One region of the Streptomyces paromomycinus genome, then DNA from elsewhere that is predicted to be linked to it. Evidence: riboswitches for the same ligand, from Rfam matches in the RefSeq annotation. Region 1 holds a riboswitch; the other holds the start of a gene.
The links. A riboswitch is a leader RNA that binds a small molecule or an ion and turns the genes downstream of it on or off. The one in region 1 is predicted to bind glycine.
Positions count from the first base shown of each region.

Region 2: it holds a riboswitch for glycine, as region 1 does, so the genes downstream of both, gcvT (glycine cleavage system aminomethyltransferase GcvT) here and gcvP (aminomethyl-transferring glycine dehydrogenase) in region 1, are expected to answer to the same signal.

Region 1 covers NZ_BHZD01000001.1:8,459,960-8,464,368, reverse strand. Annotated here, with positions in the region: gene gcvP (aminomethyl-transferring glycine dehydrogenase) at 1-2,812, opposite strand, end outside; glycine riboswitch at 3,001-3,098, opposite strand; gene OEIGOIKO_RS36425 (PRC-barrel domain-containing protein) at 3,213-3,602, shown strand; gene OEIGOIKO_RS36420 (DNA polymerase IV) at 3,506-4,409, opposite strand, start outside.
Region 2 covers NZ_BHZD01000001.1:3,145,695-3,150,103, reverse strand. Annotated here, with positions in the region: gene glyA (serine hydroxymethyltransferase) at 1-830, opposite strand, end outside; gene gcvH (glycine cleavage system protein GcvH) at 888-1,262, opposite strand; gene gcvT (glycine cleavage system aminomethyltransferase GcvT) at 1,351-2,478, opposite strand; glycine riboswitch at 2,511-2,619, opposite strand; glycine riboswitch at 2,620-2,715, opposite strand; gene OEIGOIKO_RS12695 (AAA family ATPase) at 2,966-3,718, shown strand; gene OEIGOIKO_RS12690 (hypothetical protein) at 3,918-4,409, opposite strand, start outside.

The DNA of each region.
Region 1 (4,409 bases):
GCACCGGCGGCCAGTACTTCTCCGCCGCCTCGACGCCGGCCGGGAAGACCGCCTCCTCGCGGGTGTACGGGTGCGTCCACTCGCCGCCGAGCGCCGCCGCGGTGTGCGGGGCGTTGCGCAGCGGGTTGTCGTCCTGGTCCCACTCCCCCGAGCCGACCTTGTCGATCTCCGCGCGGATCGCGATCATCGCCTCGCAGAAGCGGTCCAGCTCGTGCAGGTCCTCGCTCTCGGTCGGCTCGATCATCAGCGTGCCGGCCACCGGGAAGGACATCGTCGGCGCGTGGAAGCCGTAGTCGATCAGCCGCTTGGCGACGTCGTCGATGCTCACCCCGGTCGCCTTGGTCAGCGGCCGTACGTCGATGATGCACTCGTGCGCGACCAGGCCGCCGGGGCCGGTGTAGAGCACGGGGTAGTGCGGCTCCAGGCGCTTGGCGATGTAGTTGGCGCCGAGCACCGCGACCTGGGTGGCGCGCGTGAGCCCCGCGCCGCCCATCAGCCGGACGTACGCCCAGGAGATGGGCAGGATGCCCGCGGAACCCCACGGCGCCGCGGAGATGGGGCCGACTCCCGTCTCCGGGCCCGCGGTGGGCTGCAGCGGGTGGTTGGGCAGGTACGGCGCCAGGTGGGCGCGCACGCCGACCGGGCCGACGCCGGGACCGCCGCCGCCGTGCGGGATGCAGAAGGTCTTGTGCAGGTTCAGGTGCGAGACGTCGCCGCCGAACTTGCCGGGCTCGGCGAGGCCGACCAGCGCGTTGAGGTTGGCGCCGTCCACGTACACCTGACCGCCCGCGTCGTGCACGGCCGCGCAGATCTGCGTGATGTGCTCCTCGAACACGCCGTGCGTGGACGGGTAGGTCACCATCAGCACCGCGAGCTGGTCCCGGTACTGCTCGATCTTTGCGTGCAGGTCGTCGGTGTCCACCTCGCCGTCCTCGCCGGTCTTGACGACGACGACCTTCATGCCGGCCATCACGGCGCTGGCGGCGTTGGTGCCGTGCGCCGAGGAGGGGATCAGGCAGACGGTGCGCTGCTCGTCGCCGTTGGCGCGGTGGTACGCGCGTACGGCCAGCAGGCCGGCCAGTTCACCCTGCGAACCGGCGTTCGGCTGGATGGAGACCTTGTCGTAGCCGGTGACCGTGGCCAGCCGCTCCTCCAGCTCCGCGATGAGCGTGAGGTAGCCCTGCGCCTGCTCGACCGGCGCGAACGGGTGCAGCTGCCCGAACTCGGGCCAGGTGACCGGCTCCATCTCGGTCGTCGCGTTCAGCTTCATGGTGCACGAGCCGAGCGGGATCATGCCGCGGTCCAGCGCGTAGTCCTTGTCCGACAGGCGGCGCAGGTAGCGCAGCATCGCGGTCTCGGAACGGTGCTGGTGGAAGACCGGGTGCGTCAGGTACGCGTCGCCGCGCAGCAGCTCCTCGGGCAGCGCGTCGGCCACGGTCGCGTCGAGCTGCTCGATGTCGGCCTGGACGCCGAAGGCGCCCCACACCGCGTGCACCTGCGCGCGTCCGGTGGTCTCGTCGCAGGCGACGCCCACCAGGTCGGCGTCGACCAGCCGCAGGTTGACCCCGGCCTCGCGGGCCGCGGCGACGGCCTCGGCGGCCCGGCCCGGCACCCGTACGGTCAGCGTGTCGAAGTAGCCGCCGTGCACGACCTCCACCCCGCCGGCCCGCAGGCCCGCCGCGAGTATGGACGCGTAGCGGTGGGTACGGCGCGCGATGGCGGCGAGGCCGTCCGGGCCGTGGTACACGGCGTACATGCCCGCCATCACCGCGAGCAGCACCTGCGCGGTGCAGATGTTGCTGGTGGCCTTTTCCCGGCGGATGTGCTGCTCACGCGTCTGGAGAGCGAGCCGGTACGCCTTGTTCCCGTCGGCGTCCACCGACACGCCCACCAGCCGGCCGGGCAGGCTGCGGGCGAACTTCTCCCGTACGGCCATGAATCCGGCGTGCGGGCCGCCGAAGCCCATCGGGACGCCGAAGCGCTGCGTGGTGCCGACGGCGATGTCGGCGCCCAGCTCGCCCGGCGAGGTCAGCAGCGTCAGCGCCAGCAGGTCGGCGGCGACGGTCACGATCGCGCCCAGCTCGTGCGCCTGCTCGATGACGGCACGCGGGTCCCGTACGGCGCCGGAGGCACCCGGGTACTGGAGCAGCACGCCGAAGACACCGCGCTCGGCGGCCTCCGCCGGGATGCCCTCGGACAGGTCGGCCACCACGACCTCGACGCCGGTCGGCTCGGCGCGGGTCCGGATGACGGCGACGGTCTGCGGCAGACAGTCGGCGTCGACCAGGAAGACGCCCTGCTTGACCTTGCCCACGCGCCGCGAGAGGGCCATCGCCTCGGCCGCGGCCGTGCCCTCGTCCAGCAGCGAGGCACCGGAGGTGGGCAGTCCGGTCAGGTCGGCGACCATGGTCTGGAAATTGAGCAGCGCTTCGAGCCGGCCCTGCGAGATCTCCGGCTGGTACGGGGTGTAGGCCGTGTACCAGGCGGGGTTCTCCATCACGTTGCGCAGGATCACCGGCGGGGTGAACGTGCCGTGGTAACCGAGCCCGATCATCGGGGCGAGCACCTGGTTGCGGTCCGCGAGCGCCCGCAGCTCGGCGAGGACCTCGGCCTCCGTACGGCCCTGGGGCAGGCCCAGCGCCTCCGCGCTCTTGATCACGTCCGGTACGGCGGCCGCGGTCAGTTCGTCCAGCGATCCGAACCCGACCTGCGCCAGCATCTTGGCCTGGGCCTCCGGGCCGGGGCCGATGTGCCGCTGCTCGAACGGGGTGCCTCGTTCCAGCTCGGTCAGGGAGCTGCGGGTGGTGGTCATCTGCGGGGGCCTCCTGGTCGTTTCGACCTACGCGGGGCACCACGGCGCTGGTGCCCGGACGGCCTCCCCCTCTGTCATCTCAACCTGAGAGCTTCACCGGTCCCGCACGCGGTACCGGCTTTCACCGTCGGTGAGGAAGGGTTCCGGCGCTGTGTCCGCCCGTGGCCCGCCCTGCTTTCCAGAGTGACCTCGTCCATGCGGTACGTGAGCCTGAGAGATTCCGGGGAGGAGTTGCTCCTTCGGCGCCTCCGCCAAGATCGACGAAGGACTCTCCCGCATGGGGTCGACAGCCGCTCGCCAGCCTACCAGCGCGGCGAACGGACGTTCCTTCGAGTGGCCGGGGCATGAATTGTGCCGTTTGGTAGTTGTCACAAGGCAGTTGCGACCACTAGGAGGGACCGTGCAGACCGATATCGATCCCCGCAGCTTGATCGGCCGCAAGGCGTTCGACAAGAACGGAACCAAGATCGGCACCGTCGACGAGGTGTACCTGGACGACGCGACCGGTGAACCGGAATGGGCGGCCGTACGCACCGGGATCTTCAGCCGGGACGCGTTCGTGCCCCTGGAGCCCAGCGATCTGGTCGACGAGGCACTGCACGTCCCCTACGACCGCAAGCTGATCAGGGACGCGCCGGACTTCGGGGTGGGCCGCCACCTCTCGCCGGAGCAGGAACTACAGCTCTATCACCACTACCGTCTGGACATCCCGGCCCCCGATCCCGCGCCCGGCTCGGACGCCGCGCCGGCCGACACGGAGTTCGGGCGGGTGGCCGGCGCGGAGGACTGAACACCGGGCGGAGAGGGAGGAGCCTCACGGCCGCCGGACGCCTCCGCCACACCGTCGCCGGATTCGTCGGGTTCCTCCAGCATGTCGCCGCCGGGTCCGTCGGGTTCCCTCAGCATGTCGCCGCCGGGCCCGTCGGGTTCCCTCAGCATGTCGCCGCCGGGCCCGTCTGGCTCCTTCAGCACGTCGCCGCCGGGCCCGCCGGGTTCCCTCAGCACGCCACCGCCGGGCCCGCCGGGCTCCTCCAGCACGCCACCGCCGGGCCCGCCGGGACGGCCGGCGCCCCCGGACCCGCCGGGCTCGTCGGCTTCCCCGGACCCGCCGGGGCCACCGGCCTCCCCCGATCCGCCAGGCCCGTCCACCTCCCCGGCCTCGCGCTCACCACGACCGCCGGACCCGCCCGCCCCGCCGGGCAAACCGCCGGGCAGACCGCCCGGCAGCCCGTCGCGCCACCCGTCCGGCGGACCGCCCACCAGCGGCAGCGGCTCACCGGGCCGCAGCGCGGGGTCCTCGACCGGGAACGTGCGCACCCGCCCGGGCCCGGACCACGGCTGCTCGAACCGTACGGTCACCCGGCCCACGCCGCTGCCCTGCACCCAGCCCGCCCCGTGCTCGTCATGGATCACGTCGAGCCCCGGGAGCCAGCGTCGGGGCCGCTCGGGCTCGTCGGCGGCCAGCCGCGCGGCCTCGTCGGCCGCCCGGCGCGCCCGCTCGGCCTCCTCCTCGGCCGCCTTCTCCGTCGCCACCTGGGCGAACAGGTCCTCCTGCGTGAAATCCGCGAGGCCGGTCACCCCCACACCCAGCAGCCGT
Region 2 (4,409 bases), 5.3 Mb from region 1:
GCGACCTTGAAGGACACCGCCTTCGCCGCGATGACGTGCTCCAGCGGGCCGCCCTGCTGGCCCGGGAAGACCGCCGAGTTGATCTTCTTGGCGAGCTCCTGGGTGGACAGGATCACACCGCCGCGCGGACCGCCGAGGGTCTTGTGCGTGGTGGTGGTCACGACGTGCGCGTGCGGCACCGGGTTGGGGTGCAGCCCGGCCGCCACCAGGCCCGCGAAGTGCGCCATGTCGACCATCAGGTACGCGCCGACCTCGTCGGCGATCCGGCGGAACGCCGCGAAGTCGAGCTGACGCGGGTACGCCGACCAGCCGGCCACGATGAGCTGCGGACGGGTCTCCTTGGCCAGGCGCTCGACCTCGCCCATGTCGACCTGGCCGGACTCCTCGTCGACGTGGTAGGGCACCACGTTGTAGAGCTTGCCGGAGAAGTTGATCTTCATGCCGTGGGTCAGGTGCCCGCCGTGCGCGAGGTTCAGACCCATGATCGTGTCGCCCGGCTTGAGCAGCGCGAACATCGCGGCCGCGTTGGCCTGCGCGCCGGAGTGCGGCTGCACGTTCGCGGCCTCGGCGCCGAACAGCGCCTTGATCCGGTCGATGGCGATCCGCTCGACCACGTCGACGTGCTCGCAGCCGCCGTAGTAGCGGCGGCCCGGGTAGCCCTCGGCGTACTTGTTGGTGAGGACCGAGCCCTGGGCCTCCATGACGGCGGCCGGGGCGAAGTTCTCCGACGCGATCATTTCGAGGGTGGACTGCTGACGGTGGAGCTCGGCGTCGACGGCGGCGGCGACGTCGGGGTCGAGCTCGTGGAGGGAGCTGTTCAGAAGCGACATGACTACTTCCTGGGGTTCGCGGGGCGCACGGCCCCGCCGGGCGGCGGGGTGGGCTTGTCAGCCGGTGAAGGCGGTGTACTCGTCGGCCGAGAGCAGGTCGTCCGGCTCGCCGCTGACCTTCACCTTGAACAGCCAGCCGCCCTCGAACGGGGCGGTGTTCACCAGCGAGGGGTCGCTCACCACGTCCTCGTTGATCTCCGTGACCTCGCCGTCGACGGGGGAGTAGAGATCGCTGACGGACTTGGTCGACTCCAGCTCACCGCAGGTCTCGCCCGCCGTGACCGAGTCACCGACCGCGGGGAGCTGCACGAAGACGACGTCGCCGAGCGCGTTGGCGGCGTGCTCGGTGATGCCGATCGTCGAGACGCCCTCCTCGGCGGCCGACAGCCACTCGTGCTCCTTGCTGTAGCGCAGCTGCTGGGGGTTGTTCATGTCTTGATTCTCCTGGATACGGTGGCGTGCTCGGTGCAGGGGTCTTGACAGGTGAGACGGGAGTACGTCCGGGGCGGGGCCGCGGGCGTCACTTCTGGCGCTTGTAGAAGGGGAGCGCCACGACCTCGTACGGCTCATGGGTGCCACGGATGTCCACCGCCACACCGGCGGTGCCGGGCGCGGCGTGCGCGGCGTCCACATACGCCATGGCGACGGGCTTGCCGAGGGTGGGCGAGGGGGCACCGGAGGTGACCTCGCCGATGACGGCGCCGTCGGGGCCCACGACCGGGTATCCGGCGCGCGGCACCCGGCGGCCCTCGGCGATCAGGCCGACCAGCTTGCGCGGCGGATTGGCCTCGGCCCGGTCCCGGGCCGCCTCCAGGGCGGCGCGGCCCACGAAGTCGCCGCCGTTCGTCGTCTTCTCGAACTTCACGACCCGGCCCAGGCCCGCGTCGAACGGGGTGGTGTCCGTGGTCAGCTCGTGCCCGTACAGCGGCATGCCCGCCTCCAGGCGCAGGGTGTCCCGGCAGGACAGGCCGCAGGGGACCAGGCCCGCGTCCTTGCCGGCCTCGGTCAGCGCCTCCCAGAGGGCGACCGCGTCGGCCGGGCGGACGAACAGCTCAAAACCGTCCTCGCCGGTGTAGCCGGTACGTGCGATCAGCGCCGGGACGCCCGCGACGGTGCCGGGCAGCCCGGCGTAGTACTTCAGACCGTCCAGGTCGGCGTCGGTCAGGCCCTTGAGGATGCCGGGGGACTCCGGACCCTGCACGGCGAGCAGCGCGTACGCGTCCCGGTCGTCGCGCACCTCGGCGTCGAAACCTTCCGCCCGCTCGGTGAGCGCGTCCAGCACGACCTGGGCGTTGGAAGCGTTGGCGACGACCATGTACTCCGTCTCGCCGAGGCGGTAGACGATCAGGTCGTCCAGGATGCCGCCCTCGGCGTCACAGATCATGGTGTAGCGGGCGCGGCCGACGGCGACGCCGCCGATGTTGCCGACCAGCGCGAAGTCCAGCAGATCGGCGGCGCCGGTGCCGGTGACGGTGATCTCGCCCATGTGCGAGAGGTCGAAGAGGCCGGCGCGGGTACGCACGGCGACGTGCTCGTCACGCTCGCTGCCGTAGCGCAGCGGCATGTCCCATCCGGCGAAGTCGGTCATGGTCGCGCCGAGGGCGCGGTGTGTCGCGTCCAGCGCGGTGCGGCGGGGGGCTTCGGTCATGGTGGTGGCTCCCGGGCATGGGTGACAAGACGGTCTCCCCATCTGTCATCGGAACCTGAGAGGTTCACCGGAAGGCCGTGACCGGTCCCGGCTTGCACCTTGGGTGGAGCCACACCACGGCGGCCCGCTTTTCAGATCTGCCTCGCCCGCGCGGTATCGGGGCCTGAGAGATTCAAGGGAGGACTTGCTCCTTCGGCGCCCCGCCGTGACGGCCGGGGACTCTCCCGCGCGGATTCAAACGGCCGGTATGGAGTTGGCTGAGCGTGGCACCCGTACCAGGACGCACACGGTGGTGTGCGGACCGGCACTTGGCGCGCACATCATCGCACGGGATCGCCGGATACAGGAGCCCTGGTCGTACCGGTGTTCGCAGGGGTGTCACGACAGTGTCCTGGGACTGTACGGATCGTGGGATTTCCTTGAAGCGCATTACCTTTTCTTGACACTCTTCGGGTAAGGGGACGGAACCAGGGGAGGGGCGATCACGGTGCACAGGCAGGCCGCACTCGCGACAAGTCCGGGAGGCGCGCCCCCGGGCTGTGTCCCGGAGCCGGTTCCGGCCGCCGTGCCGGGGCCCCGGCGGCTGCCGCTCGGGGTGGTGCGCCCCGGCCGGACGCGTACCGCGGCGCCGGACGCACCGGCGGTGGACGTCGTCGACCTCAGGGACCGCGACACCCCGCGCGAGGCGGCCGAACTGCACTTCGCGGCGGGCGACGTGGTGGTGGTCTCCGGCCTGCCGGGCAGCGGCAAGAGCACGCTCATGATCCGGGTGGTGCCCGCCCTCGACGCGCGCGGCGCCGCCGTGCACCGCATCGACTCGCAGGACGTACGGGAGCGCTGGGAGCGCGGCAGGCTGCGCCGGCTTCCGTACGCGCTCTACCGGCCGCTGGTCCGGGCCTCCCACTACATGGGGCTGCGGCGGGCGCTGCGCTCCGGCGGCAGCGTGGTGGTGCACGACTGCGGCACGCTCACGTGGGTACGCCGCTGGCTCGCGCGCGAGGCCCGGCGCGGGGGACGCGGACTGCACCTGCTGCTGCTGGACGTACCGCCCGAGGTCGCGCTGTCCGGGCAGCGCTCGCGTGGACGCGGAGTCTCCGGTTACGCCTTCGCCCGGCACCGGCGCGCGGTACGGCGGCTGGCCGCCCGCGCCCGGGCGGCCCGGCTCCCCGCGGGCTTCACCTCGGCCGTCCTGCTGGACCGGCCGGCGGCGGGGTCGCTGCGGCATATCGCCTTCGAGTGAGCGCCGCCCTCGGGGGCTTCGGGTACGGGTGCGGCCCGCCTCCTGAGGGGGCGGGCGTCCGTACCCGTCGGTTCAGGTCCGGAATGCCGGACACCTGACGGGCCGTACGGAACCTTCCGTACGGCCCGTCGCGACCGGTCCTAGTCCAGACATATCTCCCGCATCCGCGCCTCCTCCGGACGCTCGGCGCCGGGCCGATCTAGAGGCCCAGGGCCTTGAGCAGCACGGTCGGCAGCGAGAGCACCGATTTGACCAGTGAGGAGCCGTCCTGCTGCTGCGGCGCCTCGGCGGGCTGCTGGCGCGGCGCGTCCGCCGGCGGCTGCGCGTCGGCGGCCGGCTGCGGGTCGGCGGCCTGCTGGGCGCCGTCGCCCGGCCGCGGGTCGCTGACCGGCGCCTTCGGCTGGGCGGCCGACTGGTCGTCCGCCGCGTCCGCGTCGTCCGCCGGCTCCGCCGCGGGCCGGGCCGGACGGTTGGCCGCCGGGGCGGCGGCGGGCCGGTCGGCCGGCTGCTGCAGGCCGCCGAGGAGCTTGTCCAGGCCCAGGATCGTGAAGATGTCGGTGACGGACCGGGAGACCGAGCCGGTCAGGCTCGCGGAGTCGGTGGCCTCCCCGGGGGCCGGGGCCCGGCGCTCGGTCAGCTCGTCCAGCTGTGTGCGCAGGTCCTGCGAAACCCTGCGCAGCCGGACGGAGTC